DNA from 3 places in the Marinicauda sp. Alg238-R41 genome. Region 3 is predicted to be linked to each of the others. Evidence: predicted binding sites of a transcription regulator. Region 3 holds the regulator's gene; each other region holds the start of a gene.
What was found. Region 3 encodes LexA, which represses DNA repair genes until DNA is damaged. Its sites were predicted from a motif close to ATGTTCCNCTTGTGTTCC; they were not measured.
Positions count from the first base shown of each region.

Region 1: the regulator LexA is predicted to act here: its motif matches at 7,363-7,380, upstream of recA (recombinase RecA).
Region 2: the regulator LexA is predicted to act here: its motif matches at 2,662-2,679, upstream of ruvC (crossover junction endodeoxyribonuclease RuvC).

Region 1 is NZ_CAMZOJ010000001.1:1,353,959-1,364,157, reverse strand. It holds gene PGP17_RS06460 (NADP-dependent isocitrate dehydrogenase) at 1-888, shown strand, start outside; gene PGP17_RS06455 (cation:proton antiporter domain-containing protein) at 1,006-2,745, opposite strand; gene PGP17_RS06450 (nuclear transport factor 2 family protein) at 2,959-3,408, opposite strand; gene alaS (alanine--tRNA ligase) at 3,405-6,059, opposite strand; gene recA (recombinase RecA) at 6,205-7,293, opposite strand; gene PGP17_RS06435 (ATP-binding protein) at 7,419-9,983, opposite strand; gene flhB (flagellar biosynthesis protein FlhB) at 10,066-10,199, opposite strand, start outside.
Region 2 is NZ_CAMZOJ010000001.1:1,037,843-1,048,041, reverse strand. It holds gene PGP17_RS04855 (SAM-dependent methyltransferase) at 1-356, opposite strand, end outside; gene ruvB (Holliday junction branch migration DNA helicase RuvB) at 475-1,512, opposite strand; gene ruvA (Holliday junction branch migration protein RuvA) at 1,509-2,162, opposite strand; gene ruvC (crossover junction endodeoxyribonuclease RuvC) at 2,159-2,644, opposite strand; gene PGP17_RS04835 (hypothetical protein) at 2,906-3,682, shown strand; gene PGP17_RS04830 (hypothetical protein) at 3,729-4,442, shown strand; gene tkt (transketolase) at 4,530-6,518, opposite strand; gene pgi (glucose-6-phosphate isomerase) at 6,581-8,131, opposite strand; gene PGP17_RS04815 (aldo/keto reductase) at 8,247-9,056, opposite strand; gene cmk ((d)CMP kinase) at 9,117-9,743, opposite strand; gene PGP17_RS04805 (YebC/PmpR family DNA-binding transcriptional regulator) at 9,771-10,199, opposite strand, start outside.
Region 3 is NZ_CAMZOJ010000003.1:250,613-260,811, reverse strand. It holds gene tpiA (triose-phosphate isomerase) at 1-637, opposite strand, end outside; gene PGP17_RS13210 (peptidylprolyl isomerase) at 814-2,709, shown strand; gene trpE (anthranilate synthase component I) at 2,728-4,239, shown strand; gene PGP17_RS13200 (divergent polysaccharide deacetylase family protein) at 4,236-5,180, opposite strand; gene PGP17_RS13195 (anthranilate synthase component II) at 5,273-5,860, shown strand; gene trpD (anthranilate phosphoribosyltransferase) at 5,857-6,882, shown strand; gene trpC (indole-3-glycerol phosphate synthase TrpC) at 6,879-7,667, shown strand; gene lexA (transcriptional repressor LexA) at 7,764-8,438, shown strand; gene PGP17_RS13175 (ComEC/Rec2 family competence protein) at 8,471-10,199, opposite strand, start outside.

The DNA of each region.
Region 1 (10,199 bases), on a different contig from region 3:
GTGATCCAGAACATTCCGCGCCTGGTTCCCGGCTGGACCAAGCCGATCGTCATCGGCCGCCACGCCTTCGGCGACCAGTACCGCGCGACCGACATGAAGATCCCCGGCCCCGGCAAGCTGACGATGACCTACACGCCGAGCGATGGCGGCGAGCCGGTGACCCGCGAGGTCTATGACTTCCCGTCCGCCGGCGTTGCCATGGGCATGTATAATCTCGACGACTCCATCCGCGACTTCGCGCGCGCGTCGCTGCGCTATGGCCTCGATCGCGGCTGGCCCGTCTACCTGTCGACCAAGAACACGATCATGAAGGCCTATGACGGCCGCTTCAAAGACATCTTCCAGGAAGTCTACGAGGACGAGTTCAAGGCCGACTTCGAGAAGAAGAAGATCACCTACGAGCACCGCCTGATCGACGACATGGTCGCGGCGGCGATGAAATGGTCCGGCGGCTTTGTCTGGGCCTGCAAGAACTATGACGGCGACGTGCAGTCCGACACCGTGGCCCAGGGCTTCGGCTCGCTCGGGCTGATGACCTCGGTGCTGATGACGCCGGACGGCAAGACGGTCGAAGCCGAGGCGGCGCACGGCACCGTGACGCGCCACTACCGCCAGCACCAGAAAGGCGAGAAGACGTCGACCAACTCCATCGCGTCGATCTTCGCCTGGACGCGCGGCCTGAAATATCGCGGCACGATGGACGGCAACGAGAAGGTCGTGGCCTTCGCCGAAAAGCTGGAAAAATCGGTCGTGCGCACCGTGGAAAACGGCTTCATGACGAAGGACCTGGCCCTGCTGGTCGGCGATCAGCAAGGCTGGCTGACCACCGAGGGCTTCCTCGACAAGGTGGGCGAGCGCTTCGCCGACGAGATGAAAGACGTCGTCTAGGCCTTAGCGCCTGACGGGACGAGGTCAAAGGCCGGGCAGCCATGCCCGGCCTTTTTCTTTGACGCCCCGGCGAACAGGGGCGTGCCGAGATACCTCGGCGACGCGGGCTAGCGAGGACTAGTCCTGCTGCTTCCTGGCGCGCGCATACTCGGCGTCGCGCGCGGCGGCGATGCGGTCACGGACCGTTTCCGGGGCGAGGCCGTATTCTTCCAGGGCCCGCCCGGCAAGCTGCAACCCGGCCTCGATGGCGTCGGGAATGATGAAGTCGGCGCCCGCCTCGCTGAGCCGATGAGCGTGGTGGGCATCCTGGGCCCGCGCCAGGACCAGCGCGTCGCGCCGGACCTCGCGCACGGCGCGCACCATCGCTTCGGCGCTCAGCGCATCGTCGACGGTGACCACGAAGAGCGACGCCCCCTGGGCGCCGGCGCGCATGAGGATTTCCGGGCGTGACGCGTCGCCGAGATAGACCTGCCAGCCGGCCTTGCGGGCGCGCGACACCACGCCCGGACGCCGGTCGAGCGCCACGATCTCGGCCTCCTCGGTCTTGAGAACGCGCGCAATCGCTTCGCCCACCCGCCCGAACCCGGCAATCACCACGTGATCTTCAGGCGCGGTCAACCCGGCAACGCCCGGCACGCCGGGGTCGGGCTGGCCCATGCGCTCGGCAAGCATGCGCCCGAGGCGTCCCGAGATCGGTGTGAACAGCATGGAGAGCGCGGCCATCGCCGTGAGAATGGTCGTCATCTCCGGATCGAAGAGCGCGCCGCCGCCGGCCGCCGCGACGATCACGAAGGCGAACTCGCCCGCCGGGGCAAGCAGAAAGGCCGCCTCGATCGCCACGGGGCGCGAACCGGAAATCAGGCGCACGGCAAAGAAGGCGATGACGCCCTTGAGCAGAAGCAGCCCGAGAAGCCCGCCGGCAATGACCCACAGATCGCGCAGCACGCCCTGCAGGTCGAGGCCCATGCCGACAGTCATGAAGAACAGGCCGAGCAGCAGCCCCTTGAAGGGTTCAAGGTCGACCTCGGCCTGGTGCTTGAACTCGGTTTCGCCAAGCAGGAGACCGGCCAGGAAGGCGCCCAGCGCCAGGGAAAGTCCTGCGCCGGCCGTGAGCACCGCCGCGCCGACAACGACCAGCAGCAGGAGCGCCATCAGGAAGTCGCGCCCGCCCTGGGCCGCGTAGCGGAAGACGCGGTTCAGGCCGAAGCGGCCGATCAGCACGATGATCGCGATCGCGATCGTGCCCTGGACCAGCGCTTCGAGCATTGCCGTCAGCAGACCGGTCTCGCTGTCCCGGCTCAAAAACCCGACCAGGATGAGGATCGGCGCGACCAGAATATCCTGAAACAGGAGGACGGCGAGCGAGGTCCGGCCGACCGGCTGAAGGGTGCGCCGCTCCTCGGCCAGCACCTGCATGACGATCGCGGTCGAAGAGAGCGCGAGCGCGAACCCGACTGTAAGCGCGGCAGGAGGCGGCAGGCCGGCGACCCATGCTGCGCCCGCAATCAGTCCGGCGCTGATGAAAGCCTGTAGGCCGCCGATCCCGAACACCGCGCGGCGCAGCTGCCAGAGCTTCTGAAACGACAGCTCAAGACCGAGCAGGAAGAGCAGGAAGAGCACGCCCAGTTCGGCGAAGGGCGCTGCGGTCTCCGGCTCTGAAATCGTGATGTATTCCAGAACCGGCAGACGCGGCACGAACTGACCCAGCCCGAACGGCCCGAGCGCGATGCCGGCGAGAAGAAAGCCGAGCACCGCCGACATCTTCCACCGGCGCAGCAGCGGTACGATCAGGCCGGCCGCGACCAGAAAGACGATCACGTCCTTCAGCCAGACTTCCTGCCCTGCCCCGTGTTCCATAGCGCCCCGCGCATGCTTGATCTGTCCTGATCAGATCAGCTTACACACGCGCGAGGGCTTGCGTCAGGGCAAATCCCTTTTTGCCATGAGGTGTTTGCAGCGGTTTTGGGGCTGTTTGTCGTGTTTGTGGAGCCGGCCGCCCTGCATGCGCAGACCGTCTCGCTGGCGCTCGATTTCTTCGGCCGGCATTTGGGCGCTGGTGAGTGACTCGCCTCAGTCCGCGCCGCCCGCGCGCTTCAGCGTCACGAAGGTCTCCGCCTCGATGACCCAGCCGAGCGCGTCCCGGCGCCACTTGGCGAAATAGCGGCCGGAATAGCGGACGCTCATGCCCTCGGCGGACCAGGCGCCGCGCCAGCGGCCGGTTTCGGCGGCCAGCTGGCCATCCTCGCCGACCTCGATGCGCGAGGGGCTGCGCACATAGGTCACATCCGGCATGGCAGTGAAGATCGACTGCCAGGCCTCCAGCTGGGCGGCGCGGCCGACCATGCACTCCGCCTCGTCGCCGGGCACCAGCAGCACGTTATCGGCCAGCACAGCTGCGATGGCCTTCAGATTGCGCATGTCCAGCGCGGCGTTGAAGTCACCCCTGGCCGCGGCGACAGCCCGAGCAGCCGGCTTGTCGCCAACCAGCTGGATACCCGTCTTCGGCGTCCGCGCTATCAACCGGCCAGTGCCTCGCGGATCGCCGTCAGCCCGGCTTCGGCCTGAGTGCCATCGGGTCCGCCGGCCTGAGCGAAATCGGGACGCCCGCCGCCGCCCTTGCCGCCAACCGCCGCAGCACCTTCGCGCACCAGGTCCACGGCGTTGTACCGGTCCTTGAGATCGTCGGTGACGCCGACGGCCAGCGCCGCCTTGCCTTCATTGATGCCGATGAAGACCGCGACGCCTGAGCCCATCTGAGACCGGGCTTCGTCCACCAGACCGCGCAGATCCTTGCCGCCGACGCCCTCGACCACGCGGCCGATGAATTTCACGTCACCGATCGTCTCCGGGCCCGCCGGCGCACCGGCCGCACCACCACCCATGGCGAGCTGTTTCTTGGCCTCTGCCAGCTGGCGCTCCAGTCTTTTGCGCTCGTCAATGAGGGCATCGAGGCGCGCTTCTAGCTCGCTGGCGGGGATTTTCAGGCGGTCCGCTGCGGAGCGGGCGATACCGGCCTGGGTTTCGAGATACTGGCGCGCGGCTTCACCGGTCAGGGCCTCGATGCGGCGTACGCCAGCGCTGACCGCGCTGTCGCCGACGATCTTGAACAGCGCGATATCGCCAGTGCGCGCGACGTGGATCCCGCCGCACAGCTCGATCGAGTACGGCTTCTGCCCGTCGTCGAACGCGTGACCCATTTCCAGCACACGCACGCTGTCGCCGTATTTTTCGCCGAACAGGGCGAGTGCCCCGCGCTCGATCGCCGCCTCGGGCGCCATCTCGGCGATCTGGGCGGGCGCATTCTGACGGATGACCGCGTTGACCTGGGCTTCGATCTCACGCGTCTGTTCCTCGCTGAGCGCCTGGCCGTGCGAGAAATCGAACCTCAGCCGGTCCGGACCGACATAGGAGCCTTTCTGGCTGACATGCGGACCCAGCACATCGCGCAGTGCCGCGTGAACCAGGTGGGTGGCCGAATGGTTGGCGCGGATCTTGTCCCGGCGTTCGCCATCGACCGCCTGACGGCCGGTATCGCCAACGCCGATTGCTCCGCCGCTCACCTGGCCGATATGGGCATAGACGTCACCGGCCCGCTTCTTCACGTCCTCGACCTTGAAGACCGCGCCATTGGCAAAGCTGATGGTGCCGGTGTCGCCGATCTGCCCACCGCCTTCGGCATAGAAAGGCGTGCTGGAAAACACGAGCTCGCCGCTCTGGCCGTCCTCCAGCGCGTCCACCGACGTCTTGCCGGCGACGATCGCGCGGATCGTGTCTTCACCGCCGAGCGCCGTGTAGCCGGTAAATCCGGTCGCCCCGGCCGCATCGCGAACCGAATACCAGACCGTGTCGGGGGCGGCCTCGCCCGAGCCCGACCAGCTGGCGCGCGCTTCGGTCTTCTGGCGGTCCATGGCCGCGTCGAAGCCGGCCACATCCACGCTCATACCCTTGGCGCGCAACGCATCCTGGGTCAGATCGAGCGGAAAGCCGAACGTGTCATAGAGCTTGAACGCGGTTTCACCGGGCAGCGAGTCGCCCTGTGCCAGACCGGATGACGCCTCTTCGAGCAGGCTGAGCCCGCGCCCGAGCGTGCGCTGGAAGCGCTCTTCCTCGGCGCGCAGCGTTTCCTCGATCACCGGGCGCGCCCGGTTCAGCTCGGGGAAGGCATCGCCCATCTCCGCCACGAGAGCAGGCACGAGCTGGTGCATCACGGGCTCCTGCGCGCCCAGCAGGTGGGCATGGCGCATGGCGCGGCGCATGATCCGGCGCAGCACATAGCCCCGGCCTTCATTGGACGGACCGACGCCGTCTGCGATGAGGAAGCTGGTGGCGCGCAAATGGTCGGCGATGACGCGATGGCTGGCGAGCTGGTCGCCGGCAGCTTTCGCCTTGAGTACCTCTTCGGACTGCGCAATGAGTCTCTGGAACAGGTCCACCTCGTAATTATTGTGTACGCCCTGAAGGACGGCGGCGATGCGCTCGAGCCCCATGCCGGTATCGATCGAGGGTTTGGGCAGAGGCTTGCGCTCGCCGCCTTCGACCTGCTCGTACTGCATGAAAACGAGATTCCAGATCTCGATGAAGCGGTCGCCGTCTTCATCCGGCGATCCCGGCGGTCCGCCCGCGATCTCCGGTCCATGGTCGTAGAAAATTTCAGAGCACGGGCCGCACGGACCGGTGTCGCCCATCATCCAGAAATTGTCGGACGTGGAGATGGGAATGATCCTGTCGTCCGGCAGGCCGGCAATCTTCTTCCAGAGCGCGGCCGCTTCCTCGTCCTCGCTGAAGACGGTGACCAGGAGCTTGTCCTTCGGCAGCGCAAATTCCTTGGTGACCATCGTCCAGGCGTGGTGGATCGCCTCTTCCTTGAAGTAGTCGCCGAAGGAAAAATTGCCCAGCATCTCGAAGAAGGTGTGGTGGCGGGCGGTATAGCCGACATTGTCGAGATCGTTGTGCTTGCCCCCGGCCCGCACGCATTTCTGCGAGGAGGTCGCGCGCGGCTGGGAGCGCTTCTCGACACCGGTAAACGCGTTCTTGAACGGCACCATCCCGGCATTGACGAATAGCAGCGTGGGATCGTCCTTCGGGACGAGCGGGGCCGACTGGACGATTTCGTGTCCGTGGGACGCGAAATAGTCGAGAAACTTGGCGCGGATATCGCGCAATGGTGTCATGACGGGCTCCGAGGCCGGTGTGAATTCGTGCCGGCGGCAAGACGCAGCCGGGCGAGCATCCCCCATATACGAACGGGCGCCCGGCAAAGCCAAGCGCCCGTTGCAATCATTTCAGGCTCACACCCCGGACCGGGGCAAACTCCATCTAGCCGGCAGCGGCCTCGTCGCCGTCATCGGCCTCGTCCATATCGGGCCGGCCGAGCATTTCCTCAGCCAGAAGGCCGGCATTCTTGCGGACTTCGTTTTCGATCTTGTTGGCGATGTCGGGGTTGTCGAGCAGGAATTTGCGCGAGTTCTCGCGGCCCTGGCCGATCCGTTCGGAGCTGTAGGAATACCAGGAGCCCGACTTCTCCACGATGCCGCCCTTGACGCCCAGATCCAGCAATTCGCCGGTCTTGGAGATGCCTTCACCGTACAGGATGTCGAATTCCACTTCCCGGAAGGGCGGAGCGACCTTGTTCTTGACCACCTTGACGCGGGTCTGGTTGCCGATGACCTCGTCGCGGTCCTTGAGCGCGCCGATACGGCGGATGTCCAGACGCACCGAGGAATAGAATTTCAGCGCGTTGCCGCCCGTCGTCGTTTCCGGGCTGCCGAACATCACGCCGATCTTCATCCGGATCTGGTTGATGAAGATGACCAGCGTGTTCGACTTGGAAATGGAGGCGGTGAGCTTGCGCAGCGCCTGGCTCATCAGGCGCGCCTGCAGACCAGGCAGGCTGTCGCCCATCTCGCCTTCGAGTTCGGCGCGCGGTGTAAGGGCCGCCACGGAGTCCACGATGAGAATGTCGATCGCGCCGGAACGCACGAGCGTATCGGTGATTTCCAGGGCCTGCTCACCGGTGTCCGGCTGGGAGACGAGAAGTTCGTTCACGTCGACACCGAGCTTGCGCGCATAGACCGGATCGAGCGCGTGCTCCGCATCCACGAAGGCCGCAGTGCCGCCCGCCTTCTGAGCTTCGGCGACGCAATGCAGGGCCAGCGTCGTCTTGCCCGAGCTTTCCGGCCCGTAAATCTCCACGACCCGTCCCTTGGGCAGGCCGCCGACACCCAGCGCGATGTCCAGACCCAGAGAACCGCTAGAAATCGCTTCGATATTCTGGTTCGGGCGCGAGCCCAACTTCATGACCGACCCCTTGCCGAAAGCGCGGTCGATCTGGGTGAGCGCGGCGTCGAGGGCTTTGGTCTTGTCCATATTGTCGTCTTTCACGAGCTGCATCTTCGCCTGAGCCATGGCGTACACTCCCTTTTCTCACGCCGCCCTGAGTCGGGCAACCAAGGGATATGTACGCGTTTCGTTCTACGAACGCAACAAGAACATTAAACCGGCGCGGCGGCAGGCCTGACCGAGGTCAGGGCTCAGCCGCCGATAAGCTCCTTAACCCGTTCGGCCAGCTGCGGCAGCGTGAAGGGCTTGGGCAGGAAGGACACGTCGAGTTCCTTCGACAGGGTGTGGGAGAACTCTTCTTCCGCGTAGCCGGAAATGAACACGATGCGGGCATTGCCAAGATAGGGCCGACCCTTTTCCAGCAATCCAGGGCCGTCGAGCCCCGGCATCACCACGTCGGAGATGATGAGATCGAAGCTGCCCGGAGACTCTTCCAGGATTTCCAGTGCTTCCTCGCCATCCTCGGCCTCGACCACTTCATAGCCGCGCTTGACCAGCGTCTTGGCCGCGATGGTGCGCACCGGCGCTTCGTCCTCGACAAAGAGGATGCGCCCGCGGCCGGCAAGATCGGCGGGCTTGCGCTCGACCGTCCTGGCTTCCTTCTCGGCCGCGATTTCTTCGGTCTCGGTGGCGCTGGGCTGGTGCTCGGGCATGTAGATCGTGAACGTGGTCCCCTCGCCGACGCGCGACTTGGCAAAGAGGAAGCCGCCCGACTGCTTCACGATGCCGTAGACGGTCGCCAGCCCCAGACCGGTGCCCTGCCCGGCCGGCTTGGTGGTGAAGAAGGGCTCGAAAATCTTGGTCAGCGTCTCCTCGTCCATGCCGGTTCCGCTGTCGGCCACACGGATGGCGGCCCAGCGCCCGTCCTTGGGGTTGGGCGCACCGGCCCGGCGCACATCGTCCGCGTCGACCGTCTGGGTCGAAATGGTCAGCGTGCCCCCGCCCTTCGACTTCATCGCGTCGCGCGCATTCGTGGCGAGATTCATGATGGCGTTTTCAAGCTGGGTCTTGTCCGCGCGGATGAGGGGCAGGTCGCGGCCATGCTTGAATTCGAGCCGCACCGATTCCTCGAGAATCTGGCGCAGGAGTACCGAAACGTCCGACAGCGTGTCGGTGACGTCCAGCGTGGTCACACGGAAGGTCTGCTTGCGCGAGAAGGCGAGAAGCTTCTTCACGAGGCCGGCCGCGCGCGCCACGGTGGAATTGATCTGTTGAAGCTCGGGATAGGAGGGATCGCCGACCGGGTGGCGGCCCAGCAGCTCGTCGGTATTCAGGCGGATGGCGGTCAGCATGTTGTTGAAGTCGTGCGCCACGCCGCCAGCCAGCTGGCCGACTGCCTGCATCTTGGCCGCCTGGGCGAACTGGCGCTCGAGATCCTTGAGCACCGTGATATCGACCAGATAACCCACCCGCTTGCCGGCACGCGAGGGCGCGAAGAAGAGATGGATCTCGCGTGAGCCCTCCCCGGTTATCAGACGCGCCTCGGCCGGTTCGCCGCGCCCGGCCAGGGCGGTCGCGAAGACACTCTCCGCCGACATGTCCTCGGTCCAGTCGAACAGCTCGGCAAAGCGCGTGCCCGGCGTCGCACGCCCGGCGGAGAGCTGGACCATGGCCGGATTGGCGTCCTCGATGAGGCCGGTTTCCGGATCCGCCTGGTCCAGACGCACAACGCCGAAGGGGGCGCTGGCAAACATGTCGTCAAACGTGCGCCCGGCCGTGTCGCCGTGGGCGGCCATCGCCTGGGCCACGCCCGGCGGTGCGCCGGTGATCGACAACCCGTAGACCACAGCACGCGCACGCGGCGGACGCGCATCGTCCCAATCCAGGGCCAGCACGGCGGGCGCCTCGACGCCCTCGCGGGCGTTCAGACGCACATCGATGCGCACCGGCGTGTCGCTGCCGCGCGACCTGGCGAAGCTCTTCGCGGTATCGCCGAGGAACATGTCCTTGATCTTCAGCGCCTGGTCGGCATCCACACCGAGCCAGTCGCGCAGCGTTGCGTTGGCGGCCAGAACCCGGCCCTCGCCGTCGGCCAGGAACAGACCGACCGGCGCGTGCTCGGCCCAGCCGGGAACCTCCTCGCCGGCGGGACCTGCTTCGGCATGCTCTTCGGCAAACCGCCAGACCGCACCACCGCTCTTCAAAGGGCTGACCTCGGCGCGATAGACGGCTGCGCGCACGCCAGAGCGCAGAGGCGGCAGAGTCTCGCGCGCCTGTGTGCGGGCCTGTGCGGCGCGGGTGAGCCGGTAGATCGCCGCGCCCGCAGCCCCCGCCCACACCCGGTCGGGAGAGGCCGGGCCGAGTGTCGCGCCCAGCCCGGCCGCATCCTTTGCAAGCTGGCGGTATGCGGTGTTGGCCCAGACCGGGCGCCCCTTCACATCGCTGATGAGAACCGGGTCGCTCATCGCTTCGAAGGCCTGGGAGGCGAGCCCGTCGGATGCAGCCTGCGGTGCCTTTTCCGACAAGACGCGCGCGGCGCTCTCGCCGGCGACCAGCGCATAAAGAAAGAGGAAGGCGACAAAGGCGACGCCGGAGAGAAGGAGAAAGCCCTGCCAGCCTGCGGCGGACGCGGAAAAGGCACCAAACGACGCTGCACCAAGCGCGGCCAGGCCGGCCACCCAGAAGACAATTCGCGTAGCCGGCGCCAGCCAGCGGCGCGCAGGCGCGTCGGCGGACGGGCTCTGCAAGGGCTGCTCGCCGGGGCTCCCGGCCTCACGGCTGGATTGGCTGCGGTCGGTGGAGGGGGCGTCAGTCATGGTTAACTCGCATCCTGAAACTGTGCGCCCGGCCTAGACAGCAACCGCACGCCGATTCGTCTGGAAGTCTGACCGGTTAAGGTTAACGCTCCTTTCGCTTGCGGCCGCCTCCTTTCGCAATCGACATGACGTAACCGATCACCTTGGCGACCGCCGTATAATGATCGACCGGGATCACCCCATCCAGCTCCGCCGTAGCATGCAGGGCACGCGCGA
Region 2 (10,199 bases), on a different contig from region 3:
TTGTCGCGCGCCTTGCCGATCGGGTTGTGCTGGGCAATGCGCCGCGTGACGAAGCGCCAGCGATTGGTCAGATCATGCAGAACAGACCCGTCGAGATGTTTCATGTTGGAAATCAGCAGGCGGAGCACATCGATGATGTCGCAGCCCTCCGGCTCCACCGAACCGTCCATATAGCATTCGCCCAGCGCCAGCTGCGGGTTGAAGGCGACGCGGCGTTCGGCTTTCGCGGTATGGAAGCGGAGCCCCGCCTCGGGACCCTCGCGCTCGCCCTTGACCACATGGGTTCGGCCCCGCGCATCGATCAGTGTCAACCGGCCTTCACGGATTACCTGACGGGCAAGTCTGGCCAAAAGCATGGGCGCGCTCCTCCTGATGTCCGAAGGAGCAACGCGGGGATGGCGGCATTGGTTCGGGTTGGCCCGCGCGCTCCGGCTTACAAGGCGAAGTCTAGCATAGCCCAGGTTGCAGCGCGATTCACTTCGGGCCGGAAAAAAGGTCTTCCGCCACGCTGCGCGGCGGCTCCAGCCCGAGATGGGACCAGGCGCGCGGGGCGGCGATACGTCCGCGCGGCGTACGCTGGATGAAGCCCTGCTGGATCAGGAAGGGCTCGACCACCTCCTCCAGCGCGTCCCGCGCTTCGGCGCAGGCGGCCGCCAGCGTCTCAACCCCGGCCGGCCCGCCGGCAAAGCCCTCGATCAGGACGCGCAGATAGCGCCGGTCCAGGCTGTCGAGCCCGACCTCGTCGACCTCGAGCCGGCGCAGCGCGGCATCGGCCGCCTTGCGGTCGATGAGGGCCGTACCGTCGGACTCGGCAAAATCACGCACCCGGCGGAGCAGGCGCCCGGCCACGCGCGGCGTACCGCGCGCGCGGCGCGCAATCTCGCGCGCACCCTCCTCGTTCATCGCCGCGCCCAGTTTTTTCGCGCCACGCGTCACGATGCTGGCGAGCTCGGCCTCATCGTAGAATTCCAGGCGCACCGGCACGCCGAACCGGTCGCGCAAGGGCGTTGCCAGAAGACCGGCCCGCGTGGTGGCCCCGACCAGGGTGAAGGGCGGAAGGTCGATGCGGACCGTGCGCGCGCTCGGCCCCTCCCCAATCACGAGATCGAGGCAGAAATCCTCCATCGCCGGATAGAGGATTTCCTCCACATTGGGCAGGAGGCGGTGAATCTCGTCGATGAAGAGCACGTCGCGCTCTTCCAGATTGGTCAGGATGGCCGCGAGATCGCCGGCCTTGGCAATCACCGGGCCGGATGTGGCGCGGAAATTCACGCCGAGTTCGCGCGCGACGATCTGGGCCAGCGTCGTCTTGCCGAGCCCGGGCGGGCCCGACAGGAGCACGTGATCCAGCGCCTCGCCACGGGCCGCGGCGGCGGCCACGAAGACTTTCAGATTCGCGATCGCGGCCGGCTGGCCGACAAACTCGTCGAAGGACAGAGGGCGCAAGGCCTTGTCGCGCCCGTCCCCGGCCGAAGGCTCGGGGGAGACGATGCGGTCGGTTTCCTCACTCACCGGGCCAGCTCCTTCAGCGCGGTTCGGATCAGGGCGGCTTCATCGGCGTCCGCGCCAAGCGCGCGCGACGCGCTAGCCGCCGCCTGGCGGGCCTGACTTTCAGGGTAACCCAGATTGATCAGCGCCGAGATCGCGCCTTCGCGCGCCGCGTTCGGCGTGGAAGCCGGTTCGGCGGGCGCACCTGGGCTGGCGGTTGCGTCCTTCTGTCCTAGCGCAGCCGACAGCGACTGTCCGGCCAGGCGGCGCCCGGCAGGGGGCGCCTTGTCCTTCAGTTCGGCGACGATGCGTTGCGCCAGCTTGGGGCCCACCCCCTTGGCGCGCGCAAAGGTCGAGGCGTCCCCCAGCGCCGCGGCGCTTTCAAGATCGCCGGGCTCGATCGCATCGAGCATGGCCAGGGCGTGCTTGGCGCCGACCCCCTGGACCGATTGAAGCCGGACGAACCAGGCGCGCTCGCTGTCGGCCAGGAAGCCGTAAAGCCGGAAAATGTCTTCGCGCACATAGGTCTCGATGTGCAGCACGGTCCGCGTGCCCGGTTCCAGCCTGGCCAGCGTGCGAATCCCGGCCGTCACCAGATAGCCCACGCCGCCGACGTCGAGGACGAGTTCGTCATCCCCGATCGCGTCCACCATTCCGGTCAGTTTTCCGATCATCGGGCGAGCCTTGTCATGCTGGTGCGGTGATTGGCGTGGCAGATCGCGATGGCCAGCGCATCGGCGGCGTCGGCCTCGGCCTTCGTGCCGGGCAGGAGAATGGCAATCATGGCGGCGATCTGCCCCTTGTCCGCCGCGCCGGTCCCGACCACCGCCTTCTTGATCAGACGCGGGGCATATTCGGCCACGGACAGGCCGGCCCGGGCCGGCGCGAGAATGGCTGCTGCCCGCGCCTGTCCAAGTTTCAGCGCCGATCCCGGATTGACGTGGACGAACTGGTCTTCCACCGCCGCCTCGCCCGGCGCGTACTCGGCGATCAAGGCCTCGATCGCGTCGTGGATGAAGCACAGGCGTTGCGACATGGCGGCGCGGGGCGGCGCCTTGATGACACCCCAGCCGACCGCGGAGACGCGCGACCCCGTCTGGTCGATAACGCCCCATCCCGTCGCGTTCAGGCCGGGATCGATACCCAGAATGCGAATCGCCGTGCTCATGGAGGCGAACATAGCCTGAACCTGGCGCCAGTGCGCCCCCTGTCTGGCCGCAGGACTGCGAAGTTCTCAGTCCCGCCCGGCCTTCCCGGCGTTGATACAGGCCCTACTCCGGGGCCCGCCCCGCACGCAGGAGTCGAGCGAAGCCGAAACCTTTCCCGCTCCGACCGCATTTAGCTAGTCGAGACACTTGAAATGCGGAAGGCCGCTACCGGCCGGCCGTTGTCCCTCTCGCAATGAAAGGACACCTCCATGATGCGCACCCAGATTCTCACCACCACCGCCATATCCGCCCTCCTGCTGGGAGCTTGCGGCGACCAGGACGGTGCCGGTTATGAGGAGGTCCAACCGGGCGACCAGGCGGCGACGGAGAGCTTGACCGATACGCAAGCCGAGAGCCCGACGGACATCGAAATCGATCCGGCCGAATCCGGCACGCAGCAGCAGGACGCTGATGGCACGATGGCCGGCGAAACTGCGGCCACGGATACCGGAGCCGATATCGGCATTGGATCGGACCCGGGAACGGCCACCCAGACGACGGATGTCGAGGTCCAGACGAGCATAAGCGGATTCTACGGATCCGCGCTGCTGCTCGATTTCACCCAGGGCGTCGGTGTGCCGCCGGCCGCTGTGCCCGACACCCTGCATTGGCAAGCAGACAACAACGCCGCCGTGCTGTCCGGTGAACCGGCAGAGGCGCCGACATCCAATGCCATGACCGACGGGGTCGCCTTCGAAGTGCCGCGCGAGACCGCCTCCTCCCTGGCGGGCAGGACGGTGGAAGTGGCCATCATCGCAAGCGCAGACACCATGACCGAATTCGACGTGGCCTACAGTACGAATGACGGCGCGGACTCAGGGTGGCGCAGCTTCGAGGCGAGCGAGATCCCGCAAACCTTCACCTTCGAATACAACGTGCCGAACGGCGAACTGGAGAGCGCTCACTATATCGGGCTGCTTCCCGCCGGAGACGGCCCGGTCATGATCCATGCCATCGCGGTGCGGGCTTACGGCGCAGCGCAATAGAGCGATCGAGAAACAAGCTGCCTTCCTGGCGGCGAAAGGACACAGAATGATGCGCACCCAGATTCTTACCACGACCGCTATGTCAGCCCTGCTGCTGGCCGCATGCGGCGAACAGAATGGCGCCGGCTACGAGGAGCTCGAGCCCGGCGACCAGACCGAAACCGAGACCCTGACCCAGGATGACGCCACGACCGGCAATCCACGCATGGAGGACGAGTCCGGTATGGAAACCGGGCCGGGCGGCATGGACGGCGACGCCGCAACCATGAACGCCGGAATGGACGCCGAAGGCGGTGCGAATATCAGCCGCTTCTACGACGCGCCCTTCCTGCTGGACTATACCCAGGACCGCGGCGCGCAGCCGATCGAGCTACCCGATGGCTTGAGCTGGGAAGCGGGCGACGAGTCCTACATTCTTTCGGGTGAATTGCCGGGAGAACCTGACTCCAGCGGCATGACGGGCGGCGCAGCGTTCGAGATCCCGACCAACCAGGCCGCCAGCTTTGCCGGCCAGAGTGTCGAGGTCGTGGTGGTTGCCAGCGCCGAGAGCGCGGCCGGCTTCAACGTCGCCTACAGCACCAACGAAGGACAGGATTCCGGCTGGCACAGCTTTGAAGCCGGCCAGGAGCCTGAAGTCTTCATGTTCGAATACTCCGTCCCGGCAAACGAAACCGGCAGCGGCGACTATATCGGAGTGGTTCCCACGGGCGGCGAGGCGGTGAATATCCACGCTATCGCCGTGCGACACGCCAACGGCTAGCGGCACAGCAATTGCCGATCAGAACAGAGGCGCTTTCATCGACTGCGGGTCGGGAAAGCGCCTCTTTCGTATCGTCTGGACAACCGATCAGACGCGCTTGAGCGCTTCGTCGACGACGGCCTCGGCCGTAATGTTGAAGTGCTCGTAAAGCGCCTCGGCCGGCGCGGACGCGCCGAATCCGGCCATGCCCACGAAGCCGCCATCCGGCCCGATGAGGCCATCCCAGCCCCAGCGGACCGCCGCCTCGACCGCGACCTTGGGCAGATCGGCGGGTACGACGCTCTCGCGATATTTCCTGTCCTGGCGCAGGAAACGCTCCAGGCAAGGCATGGACACGACGCGCGCCTTCACGCCCTTGCCCGCAAGCGTTTCGTACGCCTCAAGCGCAAGGCCGACCTCCGAACCGGTGGCGATCAGAACAAGCTGCGCCTCGCCCTCTTCCGGCTCGCGCAGGACATAGCCGCCGCGTGCACTGAGATTTTCCGAGGCATCATCCTGGCGCGCATGAACCAGCTTCTGACGCGACAGCGCCAGCGTCGTCGGCCCGTCGGTACGCTCCAGCGCGCAGGCCCAGGCCTCGGCGGTTTCGACCGCATCGCAGGGGCGGAAGGTTTCCACGTTGGGCATGGCGCGAAGCGCGGACAGATGCTCGACCGGCTGGTGGGTTGGGCCGTCTTCGCCCAGACCGATGGAATCGTGGGTAAAGACGTAGACGACCGGCTGGTTCATCAGCCCCGACAGGCGGATTGCCGGACGGCAATAATCGGAGAAGATCAGGAACGTGCCGCCATAGGGCCGGATGCCGCCATGAAGGCTCATACCGTTCATCGCGGCCGCCATGCCGTGCTCGCGGATGCCGTAATGGATATAGCTCCCCGAGAAGTCCTCGGCCGAAACCGGCGTCTGGGATTTCGCCTTGGTCAGGTTCGACCCGGTCAGGTCGGCCGATCCGCCGACGAGGCCGGGATAGGCCTCGCAGATGGCGGCAATCGTGTTGCCGGAGGCGGCCCGGCTGGCGAGGACCGGTTTTTCCTCCGCCATCTGGCGGGCATACGCCTCCAGCGCGTCGCGCGCGGAGTCCGGCAGCTTGCCGGAGATCTGCGCGTTGAACGCCTCGCGTTCGTCGGAGACCTGCAGCCGGTCGCGCCATTCGGAGCGCATCTCGGCGGAGGCCTGGCACATCGTGCGCCAGTTCGTCGTGACCTCCTCGGGAATCTCGAACGGCTCGTGGCTCCAGCCAATCGCCTCGCGCGTTGCGGCAATCTCGTCATCGCCCAGCGGAGCGCCGTGGGTGGCGGCCGTGCCCTGCTTGTTCGGCGAGCCCGAGCCGATGACGGTACGGCAGGCAATCAGGACCGGCTTGTCGCTGACCTTGGCCTTGATAATGGCCTCGTCCACCGCATTCATGTCATGTCCGTCCACGGCGATCGTGGTCCAGCCGGCAGCCTCGAACCGGGCACGATGATCGACCGAATCGGCGAGCCCGGTAGAGCCATCGATGGAGATCTCGTTGTCGTCCCAGAACACGACGAGCTTGGACAGCTTCAGGTGACCGGCCAGCGATATGGCCTCGTGGCTGATGCCTTCCTGCAAATCGCCGTCCGATGCGATGACCCAGGTGCGGTGATCGACCAGCGTGTCGCCATAGCGCGCATTCAGGAGACGTTCGGCCAGCGCCATGCCGACGGCGGTCGAAATGCCCTGCCCCAGAGGACCGGTCGTGGTTTCAACGCCCGGGCAGTGGCCGTATTCGGGATGGCCCGCCGTCTTGGAGTCCATCTGACGGAAATTCTTCAGGTCCTCGATCGTGACCTCTTTCACGCCCGCCAGGTGCAGCAGGGAATAGATCAGCATCGAGCCATGGCCCGCCGACAGGACGAAGCGGTCGCGATCGGGCCAGGTCACGTCGGCCGGGTCGAATTTGAGATGGCGCGACCACAGCACCGTGGCGACATCGGCCATGCCCATCGGCATGCCGGGGTGACCGGAATTGGCGCGTTGAACCGCGTCCATGGACAGGGCGCGGATCGCATTGGCCATCGGCTTGAGAGTGGCGAGGTCGAGCTTGGAGGTCATGTCGGGTTTTCCTGGGCGGCAGGGCGCGAACAGCCTGGGCGAGGCCTGTCGCGCTGGTAGCATCAATCCCGGCGCGGTGACAGGCCGAGACGGTCGATCAGATCGCGTGTGGCGGGGTCGAGAACGCTGACATCGCCGATCGCAATATCGCGTGCAAGCTGCTTGCCCAGCTCGACGCCCCACTGGTCGTAGGGGTTGAGCCGGTAGAGCGTGGCTTCGACGAATACCTTGTGTTCGTGCAGCGCGATGAGGGCGCCGAGCGTCTGCGGTGTGAGCGCGTCGAGCAGAAGCGTGGAGCTGACCCGTCCGCCGGCCATCGCCTTGTGCGCGGCCAGTTCGCCCGTCCCGTCCTGGCCCTGCATCAGGGCCGCGCCCTGGGCGAGCAGGTTGGCGGTGAGGGCCTGGGCGCGCGGATCCTCGCTTTGCGCGAGCGATTTGAGCGCGATGAAATCGACCGGGGCGTCGTCCACGCCCTGATGCAGCCACTGGAAGAAGGAGTGCTGCACATCGCTGCCCCGTCCGCCCCAGACCAGTTGTCCGCCCCGGTCAGCCGCCAGCGGGCGGCCTTCGCGGGTCACCGATTTTCCAAGACTCTCCATCTCCAGCTGCTGGAGATAGGCCGGCAGGCGTTCGAGCCGGGAGGAATAGGCCGCGACACAGCGCGACAGGCGCTTCAGCCCGGCCCGGTTCCAGACATCGATCAGAGCCTTGACGACTGGAAGATTGGACTCGGTCGGCGCGTCGTAGAAATGGTCGTCCATTGCGCGGGCACCGGCGAGAAACGCCTCGAACGCCTCGGGGCCGAGCGCGATCTCCAGCGCGAGGCCGGCGGCCGACCAGACCGAGTAGCGTCCGCCCACCCCGTCCTCGAACGGGAAGATCTGGGCCGGGTCGATGCCGAAGGCGCGCGCCTTGTCCGGGGCCGCCGTGGCCGCGCAGAAGCGGATATTCGCGCCCTCCTCGCCGACCTGGGACACAAGCCAGGTGCGGGCAGCCTGCGCGTTCATCAAGGTTTCCTGCGTGGTAAAGGATTTGGAGACGACGCAGAACAGCGTGGTTTGCGGGTCCGCACCCTCCAGCGCATCATCCAGATCGGCCGGATCGAGGTTGGAGACGAAGCGCGCTTCCATCCCCTCCCGGCGATCAGCCTTGAGCGCGTCATAGACGAAGCGCGGGCCGAGATCGGACCCGCCAATCCCCATATTGACGACGCGCCGCACCGGATGACCGGCCAGCACGTCTCGCTCCCCGGCCCGCATTGCAAATCGGGAGGTCGCCTCGCGTGCGGCGCGGATACGCCCGGCAAGGTCGCCATCTGTCAGCCGGTCCGGATTGCGCAGGCCGGGATGGAGGGCGGGCCGGCGCTCGGTTTCATTGACGATGCCGCCCGAAAACAGGGCCGACCGGCGCTCGGCCAGATCGCTGCCGGACGCAATATCCAGGAGCGCGGACCAGGCGGACGCGTCGAGGCGTTGCTTGCGGGCATCCAGCATCAGGCCGGCGCCCTCCACGACGAGCGAGGCATCGCGTTCGCGATCGCGTCCCACAAGTTCCGCGAGGCTGGTCTCGCCGAGGCGGCGGGCGTGAGGATCAAGCGCGGAAAAGTCGGTCATGAGGTCGCTCTGGGACAGTGGGGCAGGACGGTCTGCCCCTTCGCTTTAGCTTTCCTTGGCGGCCTCGCCAACCGGCAGAGCAGGCAGACGCCGCGAGAACCGGCCCCGTCCGTGCTCACGCGCGGGACAGGGCGAGATTGTCGGCCAGGTGATCGAGCCGCGTGGTGGTCATCAGCGCGATGTCGACATGAGGATGATCGAGCGCGTGGCGCAGCCCTTCGGCGACGGGCACGCGGAGCCGCGATGGTGCGCCGGGCGTGACGAGCGCGCGGACCGATCTTGCCAAGCGGTAGAGGTCGGTCACCCGCCGGGGAGCCGTTACCGGGCTACGGCCGGGACCCGAGGTCTCGATCGCGAAGACCGTGCACCCGGCAGAGCGGGCGCGGGCCAGCCGCGTCTTCGCAGCGTCGTCCATGAAGGGATGCACCGGGCACATGATCGCGCGCGCACCCGCGTCCAGCGCGGCGTCAAGCTCGGGGCCGCGCCCGGCCGCGCCCAGACGGACAAACGCCCCGGCCGCGCGCAGATCGTCGAGCCGGCGGCGCAGGTCCGGAGTCCACTCCTGCGGCGCGGCACCGTGCAGGAACAGCGTATCCGCTCCGTCCACCCCGAGACGCGACAGGCTGGCGCGGAGCGACGCCTCGATAGCGTCGGGCGTGAAGTCGCGCTGCCGCCGGGCAAGGCCCCGGCTGAGGATGCCGGCCTTGGTGGAGAGGTGAAGCGCATCGCGCGGCAGATCGCGCAGGGCGAGGCCGAGTCGGCGTTCCGCCTCGCCGGCCCCGTAGGCCGGCGCGGTATCGAAATGGACAAGCCCGCCTTCGAAGGCCGCATGGATCAGGGCACAGACCTTGTCTGCACCGATGAGCGGGGTGCCGAGTGCGCCGGAAACGCCGAAGCCGAGCCGGGTGGGAAGGGGGTCGGTCATGGCGCCAAGGCTAGCGCGCGCCCGGACAGGCGCAATGTCCATATCCTGGGTCGGCGGACCTCACCGGTTCGCGGCACGCTGCGCGATATCGATCGCCGCGCGCACGGCCTCGTCGATGGACATGTCGCTGGTATCGAGCTCGACCGCATCGGCCGCCTTGGCCATCGGGGCGCTGGACCGGGCCGCGTCGCGGCTGTCACGGGCGCGCAATTGCACCAGAACCTGATCGTAGCTGATCGACTCGCCGCGATGGGTCAGCTCGGCGTGACGCCGCCAGGCTCGCGATTCCTCATCGGCGGTGACGAAGAGCTTCAGATCGGCATGCGGCGCGATGACCGTGCCGATGTCGCGCCCGTCCAGCACCGCGCCGCCGGGCTGGGCCGCGAACTCCTGCTGCAGGCGCAGCAGCGCTTCACGCACGTCAGGATGCGCGGAGACCACTGAAGCGGCCATGCCTGCGCCGGCGCTGCGGATCTTGCGCTCGTTGATGGAGGCCGGATCGAGCGCGCGAGCGCGCTCGGCGGCACGGCCCGCGTCGCGCGGGTCCTCACCGGCTTCCAGCATTTCCACCGCGACCGCCCGGTAGAGCGTTCCGGTATCCATGTGCGGAAGATTGAAATGGACCGCCAGGGCCCGGGCAATCGTGCCCTTGCCCGAGGCCAGCGGCCCGTCTACGGCGATCAGCATGGCAAATCTGTCCCCCGGCACCGCCCGCTACGAGGCGAGCTGGGCCATGTCCTCGTCGGAAATATCGAAATTGGCGTAGACGTCCTGCACGTCGTCCAGATCGTCCAGCGTCTCCATGAGCTTCATCAAGGTCGCCACCTTGTCGCCCTCGACCGGGGTAAGGGTCTGCGGCTTCCAGATGATCTTGACCGATCTGGCTTCGCCGAAGCGGGCTTCCAGACCTTCGGCCACCTCGGCCAGATCGTCGCGCGCGCAGAAGACGACATGTTCGCCTTCGTCCTCGTCGTCCTCACCGCCCTCTTCCTGAACGACATCCTCGGCGCCGGCCTCAATGGCGGCCTCGAGCATGGCTTCTTCATCGGCGACCGACAGCGGGAAACGGATTTCACCGACCTGATCGAACATGAAGGAGACCGAGCCGGTCTCGCCCAGATTGCCGCCATTCTTGGAGAAGGC
Region 3 (10,199 bases):
CGCTGTTGTCCGGCTTGACCGAACCGCCATAGAGTATCCGCAATGCCTCCGGGCGCCCGCGCGACCAGATCTCGCGAATGTGCGCGTGCATGGACTGCGCGTCCTCCGCACTTGCCGACCGGCCCGTGCCGATCGCCCACACCGGTTCATAGGCCACGATCACATCCGCTCCCGTGATCGACTCCGGCACGCTGCCGTGCAGCTGCGCGCTGACCACATCTTCGGCCCTGCCCGCCTCGCGATCCTCCAGCGTCTCGCCCACGCAGATGATCGGGATCAGGCCCGCGCTCAACGCCGCATCAGCCTTGGTGCGAACCGCCTCGCTGGTTTCCCCGTGCCCGGCCCGCCGCTCGGAATGGCCCGTAATCACGTATCGCGCACCGCAATCCGCGACCATTTGCGCAGACACGTCTCCGGTGTAGGCGCCCGTGACGGCCGGTCCGCAATCTTGCGCCCCGACCTCGATCGCCTTGTCGGTGCAGCGCGCCGCGAAGGCCGCAAGCAAGGTGAAGGGTGGACAGACCAGTACGTCGCAGGGCGCGTTGGGATTGGCGGCGCGGTGGAAGGCCTCGACCCAGCTCAGGTCGGCGGTCAGGCCGTGCATCTTCCAGTTTCCTGCGATTAGCGTGCGCCGCACCGTCTGCTCCTCACCATTGCGATTGAAGGCGTCAGCGATAGCAGCGTGGCCGCGAACGGGCAACGCATGCCCTGAACCGGCAGCGCCCGCTTGCTGGCCAACCGCGAGGCGGCTAGGTTCGCGCGCAATTGCAACCGTATTCCGGGGGAGGCGCTGCCCCAGCGCCCTGATTCTTCATGCTTGCCGCCATTCGTTCGCTCACCCGCTCGCCTTTCGCCGTCCTGATCATCATCGTGCCGCTGCTGGCCGCGTTCGCCCTGTTCGGGGTGACTGACGTCTTCCGTGTCTCGCCCACATCGGCGGCCACCGTGGGCGGCGAAACGATCAGCGCCCGGGAGCTGAGCACCGCCTATCAACGTGAGCTGCGCAACATCCAGACCCAGAACCCGGGCGTGACCCGAGAGCAGGCAGAACAGGCGGGTCTGCCCGACCGTGTTCTCGGCCGCCTCATCGATCAGGCCGCGATTGAAGCCAAGGCGGACGACTTGCGTCTCGGCGTGTCCGACGAAGAAGTGCGCGCCGGCATTCAGACGATCGAGGCGTTCAGCAATCCGTTTACCGGCCGCTTCGACCGTCAAGCCTATCGCCAGGCCCTCTCGAACGCGAACTACAGCGAGACCGAGTTTGAAGACAGCGTTCGCGGGGACCTGATGCGGACGCAGCTGGTGCTGCCCCTGCTGACCGGGCTGGCCGTTCCCGACACGATGGCAACGGCGCGCCTGGCCTATGAGGGCGAGCGTCGGTCGGTCGACGCCCTCTTCCTCTCGCCTGCCCTGGCCGGCGACCTGCCTGCACCGACCGATGAAGAACTTCAGACCCTGATCGACGAAACGCCGCAGGCTTTCCAGCGTCCCGAGCTCCGCCGGATCACGCTGGCGCGCGTTTCGCCGGAACTGATGATGCGCGACATCGAGGTCGCCCAAGACGATCTGCGCAATCTCTACGAAATCCGGCTGGAGAATGGCGAGCTTGCCGATCCCTCCACACGCTCGCTGCGCCAGTGGAATGCGCCCGACGAGGCCACGGCGCAAAGCGCGGCCGCGGCGCTCAATGCCGGGACCGATCCGGCCGAGGTCGCCGCCGAATTCGGTCTGGGCGAGCCGGTGGAACTCACCGAAGTTCAGGCCTACGAAATTCCCCAGAGCGCCGTGGCCGATGCAGCTTTCGAGGCCGGCGCGAACGAGGCGGTCGCGGTGGAGGCCCGGCTCGGCTGGCGCGTTGTGCTGATCGATGCGGCGAACGATCCCCAGGTGCCCGGTTTCGAACAGGCCCGCGCCGGTCTGCGTGCCGAGCTGGCGCTCGATCAGGCCGAGCAGCTGGTTCTGGACAAGATTTTCGAACTCGATGAAGCCCGCGCCGGCGGCATGGCGCTCGACCAGGCCGGGGCGCAGGCCGGCATTCCGGTGGAGTATTTCGACTTCGTGTCGCAGTCGGGCGTGACGGCCGATGGCGTCCGGGTCAGGAGCCTTGCCGATAACGAGGAAATTCTGACCGCCGCGTTCGAGTTTCCCGCAGGGTTCGAGACCGATCCCACCGAGTATGGCGAGAACGGGTATTTCGTGCTGCGCGTCGATGCGGTCGAACCCGCGCGCGTCCCCGATCTGGCCGAGGTCCGCGAGCGCGCGGAGACGCTGTGGCGCTTCCGCACGGTTGACGAGCGGCTGCAGGAACGCGCTGACGAGGCGATGACGCGGCTTGAAGCGGGCGAGGACCTGAACGCGATTGCCGACTCCTTTGGCGAGGGCGCGCGAGTGGAAACCGCGACACTGCGCCGGTCCGAAACGGCCGGGCCGTTCAATCAGGACCTGGTTCGCCGCGCCTTCGCGGCCGGCGAGAACGAGGTGTTCGAGGCGCGTGCGGGCGATCAGCGGACCCGGGCCGTGGCCCGCGTGAGCGAGATCATGCCCCCGGCCAGCCTGGACCCCACGGACGAGACACGCACCGACATCGCCGCCGGTCTTGAAAGCGATCTGTCCCAGCTGATCCGGACCCACCTGCTGACAACGTATGAGATCGAACGCAACCCCACCCTGATCGATCAGGCTCTGGGCCGCTCGAACGCCAACCCGTAACGCGCGGAACCACGCCTCATGTCCGCATTCACGCCTGACCTGGCCACGGCGCGCAGCCTTCTCGCCCAGGGCAAGCCGGTCCTGCTGACCGCGCGCCGCGTGGACGATCTGGAGACGCCGGTCTCCGCCTACCTCAAGCTGGCGGGTGCCGGCGCCGGTACGAACAGCTTCCTGCTGGAAAGCGTCGAGGGCGGCGCCTATCGCGGCCGCTACTCGGCCATCGGGATCGATCCGGACCTGATCTGGCGCTGCCGGGACGGCAAGGCCGAGCTGGCCCGGGCCCCCGCGCCCGGTCAGCAGCCCTACGAGTTCGTCGCTCAGGACGTCCCCGTGCTGGACTCGCTCAAGGCGCTCATCGACGAGTCCCGCCTGGACATGCCGAGCGGGCTGGCCCCGCTCTCGGCCGGGCTGTTCGGCTATCTCGGCTACGACATGGTGCGCCATGTCGAAACCCTGCCCGGTCACGCCGATCCCGATCCGCTGCAGACGCCCGAAGCCACGCTGATGCGGCCGCGCGTCATGGTCGTGTTCGATGCGCTCGCGCAGGAAATCATGGCCGCCGCGCCGATCCGGCCGCGCGACGGTGTGTCGCCGGAGGAGTCCATCGAGGCGGCGACCCGGCGCATCGAGGCGGTGTTCGACCGTCTGGACTCCCCTTCGCCCGGCCACCGCCAGGGCGAACGCCGCGACGAAGAGCCGAGCGCACAGTCGAACACCTCTGACGCCGCGTTTCACGAGCGCGTCCAGCGTGCGCGCGACTACATCCGCGCCGGGGATATCTTCCAGGTCGTTCCCAGCCAGCGCTTCTCGGCGCCATACACCCTGCCGCCCTTTGCGCTCTACCGGTCGCTGCGCCGGACCAACCCCTCCCCGTTTCTCTACTACTTCGATCTGGGTAATTTCCAGATCGTGGGGTCCAGCCCGGAAATCCTGGTCCGGCTGCGCGACGGGATCGTCACGATGCGCCCGATCGCCGGGACGCGTCCGCGCGGTTCGACGCCGGAGAGCGATGCGCGCTACGAGCGCGACCTGCTCGCCGACCCCAAGGAGCGGGCCGAACATCTGATGCTGTTGGATCTCGGGAGAAATGACGTGGGCCGCGTCTGCCTTCCTGGTTCGGTAACGGTTACCGACAGGGAGATAATCGAGAGATACAGTCAGGTCATGCACCTGGTTTCCAATGTCGAAGGCCGTTTGGCCGACGGCGAGGATGCGGTTTCAGCCCTCTTTGCCGGCTTCCCCGCAGGTACGGTTTCTGGCGCCCCCAAGGTCCGGGCGATGGAAATCATTGATGAACTGGAGCCCCACCGCCGCGGCATTTATGCCGGCGCAGTGGGGTATTTCGGCGCGGGCGGCGGTCTCGACACCTGCATTGCCCTGCGGACGGCCATCGTGAAGAACGGCCAGATGCATGTGCAGGCAGGCGGCGGCGTCGTGCTGGATTCCGATCCCGAACTCGAGCGTCAGGAATCGGTCAACAAGGCCCGTGCCCTGTTCCGGGCCGCTGCGGAAGCCTGGCGCTTCGCCTAGCTTTCCCGAGCGGCGAGATCTCGGATGGTCACCAGTTGAACACCTTCACGGGCGGCGCGGGCGCCCAGCCCTTCCAGCGCAGCAAGGGTCACGCTGTGCGGATGGCCGATGGCAATCGCCGATCCGGTCTCGCGCGCACGGGAAAGCGCGTCCGAAAGCGCTGAATCGATTGCTTCTTCGTCGATCTCATGGTCGAGAAAGACATCGCGGCGATAGGCCCTCAGCCCGGCTTGCGCAGCCCGGTCGCCGGCCACGCTTTCACTGCTGGTGAGCGAGTCCACAAAAACCAGACCCTGCCCCGAAAGCGGCGCGAAGAGCGCATCCATGGCCGCAGCGTCCGAGGTCAGCCGGCTGCCCATATGGTTATTGAATCCGGTTGCGCCCGGCACGCGGGCCAGCGCCCAGCGGACCCGTTCGCCGATCTGCTCGGCTGTCAGATGGCGCGCCAGCGCATGCGGCCCAGGATCGTCCAGACCAACCGGCTCCATGGGCAGATGAAGGAAAACATCCTTTCCCGCCGCCCGAGCCGCCAATGCCAGCTCCGGGGTCGCGTCTGCATAGGGCAGGAAGGCGAGTGTCAGTGGGATATCAAGCGCCAGCAGGCGTTCGGTCGCCATGCGGTCGAGCCCCACATCGTCGATGATGATGGCGAGTGTCGGAGTCTGAAGGAACGCATCCCCGGCATCCTGAACTGTCGTCACAGTTCCATCGAAACTCGAAGTATATTCGGTAGGTATCGGTACTATTTCGTGATTAGCAATTCGCGCGACTGAGCTTGTCGCCGTTTGCGCATCACCAGACACAGCAAGGCCGCCCAGGCTGTCTTCTAGCCGCATGACCGCGCCCTCCGCGCCGGCCTGGAAGGCCAGGCCGGAACAGATCAGGAGGCCCGCGGCGATTGCCGCGCCCAGATGTGGCGCAAAGGCAGCGGTCTGAGTCATGAACGCTGCATAGCGTGAGTCGGCCAGCTTGGCGCGGGGCGGCGCCTCGCCTAACTTCGCCCCTCGTTCACTGGAAGGGTCGGCCACGTCTCATGCTCCTGCTCATCGACAATTACGACAGCTTCACCTTCAACCTGGTCCATTATTTCCAGCAGTTGGGAAGCCAGGTGCGGGTGGTTCGTAATGACGCGATCAGCGTTAACGAGGCCTTTGCCATGTCGCCGTCCGCGGTGGTGATCTCGCCGGGTCCCTGCGATCCTGACCGCGCCGGGATCTGCCTCGATCTGATCCGCAACGCCTCGGAAACACTTCCAATATTCGGTGTGTGCCTCGGCCATCAGGCGATCGGGCAGGTCTTTGGCGGCAAGGTCGTCCAGGCGCGTGAAATCATGCACGGCAAGACCAGCGAAATCGAGCACGAGGGTGCCGGCGTGTTCCATGAACTGCCTCGTCCGCTCCTGGGCACGCGCTACCACTCTCTCGCAGTCGAGCTGTCAGCCGACAGTCCGCTCAAGGTGACCGCGCGTACGGCCGACGGCGAGATCATGGGGCTGTCTCACCCGACGCGGCCGATCCACGGGGTTCAATTCCATCCCGAGAGCATCGCCTCGCAGAGCGGTCACCAGATTCTGGCCAATTTCCTGACGCTTGCCGGGCTGCCGGCTGCCATTCCGGCATGAGCCGGCTGTCTCCCGCCATACAGGCCCTGGCCGCCGGCCGCGCGCCGGACCGGTCTGCCCTGGAGGCAGCCTTCAATGCTCTGATGGACGGTGAGGCCGATCCGGTCGAGATAGGCGGTTTGCTGATCGGGCTTGCTGCCGTCGGAGAGACACCCGAAGCCCTGATCGTCGGCGCCGAGGCTATGCGGTCACGCATGACGCCGGTGCACGCGCCTGAAGACGCCATCGACACCTGCGGAACGGGCGGCGATGCGCGCGGCACCTGGAATATCTCGACTGCGGCCGCCCTTGTCGCAGCCGGCGCTGGCGCCACCGTCGCCAAGCACGGCAACAAGGCGGCATCCTCCAAATCCGGCTCGGCGGAGGTCCTCGAAGCTATCGGCGTGAATATCTTCGCCTCGGTGCCATCGGTGGAGAAGGCCCTGCGCGAGGCCCGTGTCGGTTTCCTCTTCGCGCAGGCCCATCACGGTGCCGTGCGCCATGTCGGACCGGCCCGCAAGACACTTGCAGTACGTACGATTTTCAATCTGCTGGGTCCGTTGTCCAATCCGGCCGGCGCGAGGCGTCAACTTCTCGGGGTTTTCGATGAACGCTGGCTGGAGCCCATGGCCGAAGCTCTACGCGGACTCGGCGCCGAGCGTGCCTGGATCGTGCACGGCAGTGACGGGCTCGACGAATTGACCACAACAGGTGAGAGCCTTGTGGCCGAACTCACGCCGACAGGGCAGATACGCCGGTTCACAGTGACCCCTGAGGATGCCGGTCTGAGACGGGCCTCGCTCGATGAGCTCAAAGGCGGCGATCCTCAGCACAATGCCCAGGCGCTGCGCCGTCTGCTCGATGGCGAGACCGGGGCCTATCGCGATATCGTGCTGCTGAACGCGGCGGCTGCGCTGATCCTCGCCGGAAAAGCAGAGAACCTGGCCGAGGGAGCTGCGCTCGCTGCGCGCTCGATCGATGAGGGCCAAGCGAGAGGCGCTCTGCAGACGCTAAGTGATGTGACTCACGAGGAAACCCGATGAGCGATGTGCTGACCCGAATTGAAGCGTACAAGCGCGAGGATGTCCGCAACCGCGAGACTGACCGGCCGTTTGAGGCCGTCTGCGTCGCTGCAGAGCTGGCGCCGCCGGTTCGCGGCTTCGCCTCGGCGCTTGAATTGGCCTCTCGCAATGGCCGCCCGTCGCTGATTGCCGAGGTCAAGAAAGCAAGCCCATCCAAGGGTTTGATCCGCGAGGACTTCGATCCGCCCGCACTTGCCAGAGCCTATCAGGCCGGCGGTGCGACCTGTCTCTCTGTGCTGACGGATACGCCCAGCTTCCAGGGCGAGGATGCCTACCTCCAGGCCGCGCGAGACGCTGTCTCCCTGCCGGTCCTGCGCAAGGACTTCATGTACACGCGCTGGCAGATTGCCGAATCGCGCGCACTCGGCGCCGATTGCATTCTCGTCATCCTGTCCGCGGTCGACGATGACACGGCGCGCACCCTTATGGATGAGGCCGCCAGATGGGGCATGGACGCGCTTGTCGAGGTTCACGACCGCGCGGAAATGGAACGCGCCAATCAGCTCGGCGCCACTCTGGTGGGCGTGAACAACCGCAATCTGCGCACCTTCGAGACGCGTCTGGAGACATTCGAATCGCTCGCGCCGCACGCGCCGACGCAGGCCCTCTTGGTGGCCGAGAGCGGCATCTTCACGCCGGACGATGTCTCGCGGGTCGCCTCGGCCGGGGCGCGGGCGCTTCTGGTCGGTGAAAGCCTTATGCGGCAGGACGACGTCACCCAAGCGACTCGCCAGCTCCTCGGCTAGCCCTCCGCGTCCGCCACGCGGCTTGACGCCTGCATGGAACAGGCATAGAACATTCGGCATAACTTCCGCTTTTGTTCCAGCCGCAGGGGGACGTCCATGCTCACCAAGAAGCAGCACGAGCTTTTGGTTTTCATCCATAAGCGTTTGAGCCGCGATGGTGTCTCGCCCTCGTTCGACGAAATGAAGGAAGCCCTTAATCTGGCTTCGAAATCCGGCGTTCACCGCCTGGTGAGCGCGCTGGAGGAGCGCGGCTTCATTCGTCGGCTCCCCCACCGTGCGCGCGCCCTCGAAGTTCTCAAAATGCCGGAAATGACCGGGTCCCGTCCCGACACTGCACCCGGCAACGTCGTTCAGGCCGATTTCGGACGATCGGACCGCGGCAGTCAGACCTCGGAAGTCCCCGTTCTGGGACGTATTGCGGCTGGTGTGCCGATCGAAGCGATTCAACACGAAACCGATCGCCTCCCCGTCCCTCCCGACATGCTTTCGGGAGGCGAGCACTTCGCGCTTGAGGTCAGCGGCGATTCGATGATCGACGCCGGCATTCTCGACGGCGATGTCGTGGTGATCCGGCGGTGCGATACCGCCGGCAGCGGCGAGATCGTCGTGGCGCTAGTGGACGATCAGGAAGCAACGCTCAAACGCCTTCGCAAGAAGGGCAATTCCATTGCGCTTGAGGCGGCGAACCCGGCTTATGAAACGCGTATTTTCGGTCCGGACCGCGTTCGCGTGCAGGGCCGGCTCGTCGGCTTGATCCGTCGTTATCACTAGAGCCTTGAATGCCAGGCGCTCGGGCCGGGAGGCTAGCCGTCCGGCCGCGGCGTCCAGGGACGTAAGCCCCGCGCCGTATTCGCACCCTGAAAGCGGATGACCTGACCGTCACGGATCCAGAATTCGGTCGAGCCCAGGCGCGAGCGTTCGCGGCTGTCGAAAACGAACGCCGCGCAACGCCGCGTCAGCCACGGTGAGACGGTCACATCGATCACGATGATATCGGCGCGCGCGCAATCGTCTTCCAGCGCCTGTGCACTGTTCGGAAAGGCCAGGACCAGCCCATCCACGGTCTGGCCCGTGCAGCCAAGAGCGTCACAGCGCAAATCCGCTCCCGCCGGCGCGGTATTGGTTTCGCCGACACGCTGAAGAAACACGCGCGCATCGAACCGCCCTCGCCGCCGGTCATTGGTCTGCCATTGCCTGTCCTCGCCCTCGGCGTCGGGGTTTTCCGGCGCGTAGCGCGCGATTGCCGCGCCGCTTTCCGTGATCAGCATGTCGGGTGCCGTTGCACTGCTCCAGACCGAGAATCCGGCCGCGATCAGCACAGCACCCGCAGGACGAACCGCGCCACGGCCTATGGTCAGCAGCGCGAACCCGAGACCGTAGAGCGCCACCGTCAAGCCAGGCGCCGCGCTGACCGCGATAGCGGCCCCCTCGCGCGTCGCAGCGGCGTTGGCCACCCACATCACGACGCGGAGTCCGGCGTCCATCAGTGCAAGCGGCCCGGCTTCCAGTCCGACCGGCATCAGCAAGAGCGACGCCACGCCCCAGGGCATCACCCAGAAGGTGAAGACCGGCATCGCGGCCAGATTGGCCAGGAAGCCGTATGCCGCCAGGCGTTGGAAGTGGAAGGCCGCGAAGGCGCCGGTCGCCATGCCGGCGACCAGGGATGTGGCGGCAAGTCCCGCAAATCCGTTCCAGGCGCGCGCTACCCAGCCGGGTGGCTGCATCGGCGCCCGGCGCAGCCGCGTCCACAAATCGAAGACCGCGATCAAGGCCGCCACCGCAGCGAAACTCATCTGGAAACCCGGTTCGATCACGCTTTCCGGTGCCATCACCAAGATAATGAGCGCCGCGAGGGAAAGGGACCGGAAGGAAAAGGCGCGCCGGTCGAGCATGACGCCGAACAGAACCACGGCGGTCATGATGAAGGCCCGCTGTGTGGAAACCGATGCGCCCGAAACGACGAGGTAGGCGAGCGCGGCTGTGAGCGCGATCAGCGCCGCGGGTTTGCGTGGATCGTAGGCTCTGGCAAACGGCACGATGGCTGCGAAAGCGAACCGCGCGGCAAAATAGATCCCGCCGGCCACCAACGCCATGTGCAGTCCCGAAATGGCGAGGATATGTCCAAGGCCTGACACCCGTAGGGCATCTGCCTGGGCCTGGGAGACGCCGGACCTGTCTCCGGTGAGGAGCGCTGCCGCCAGGCCGCCTGTGTCCTCGCCGCCCATATCACGGATGCGCTCGGCGAGGCGCCAGCGCCATCGCACGAAATCGCGCACAGCCCGGTCGCTCGTCTCGCCCGACAGGATCGCTTCAGGTGGAGCAATCGCAAACCCTGTAAGGCCGATCGCGTCGAACCAGGCGGCACGAGCCGGATCGTAACCGCCCGGGGCGGCCGGGCCTCCCGGTGGAGCCAGCACGGCATTGACGCGGACCAAGTCACCGGGTTCCAGCTCCCCCAGCCGGGTCCGGATGCGAACCCGGTGGGGCGGCGTCTCGCTGCCCTCCATGTCGGTGACGCGAAGAATGAGCCGC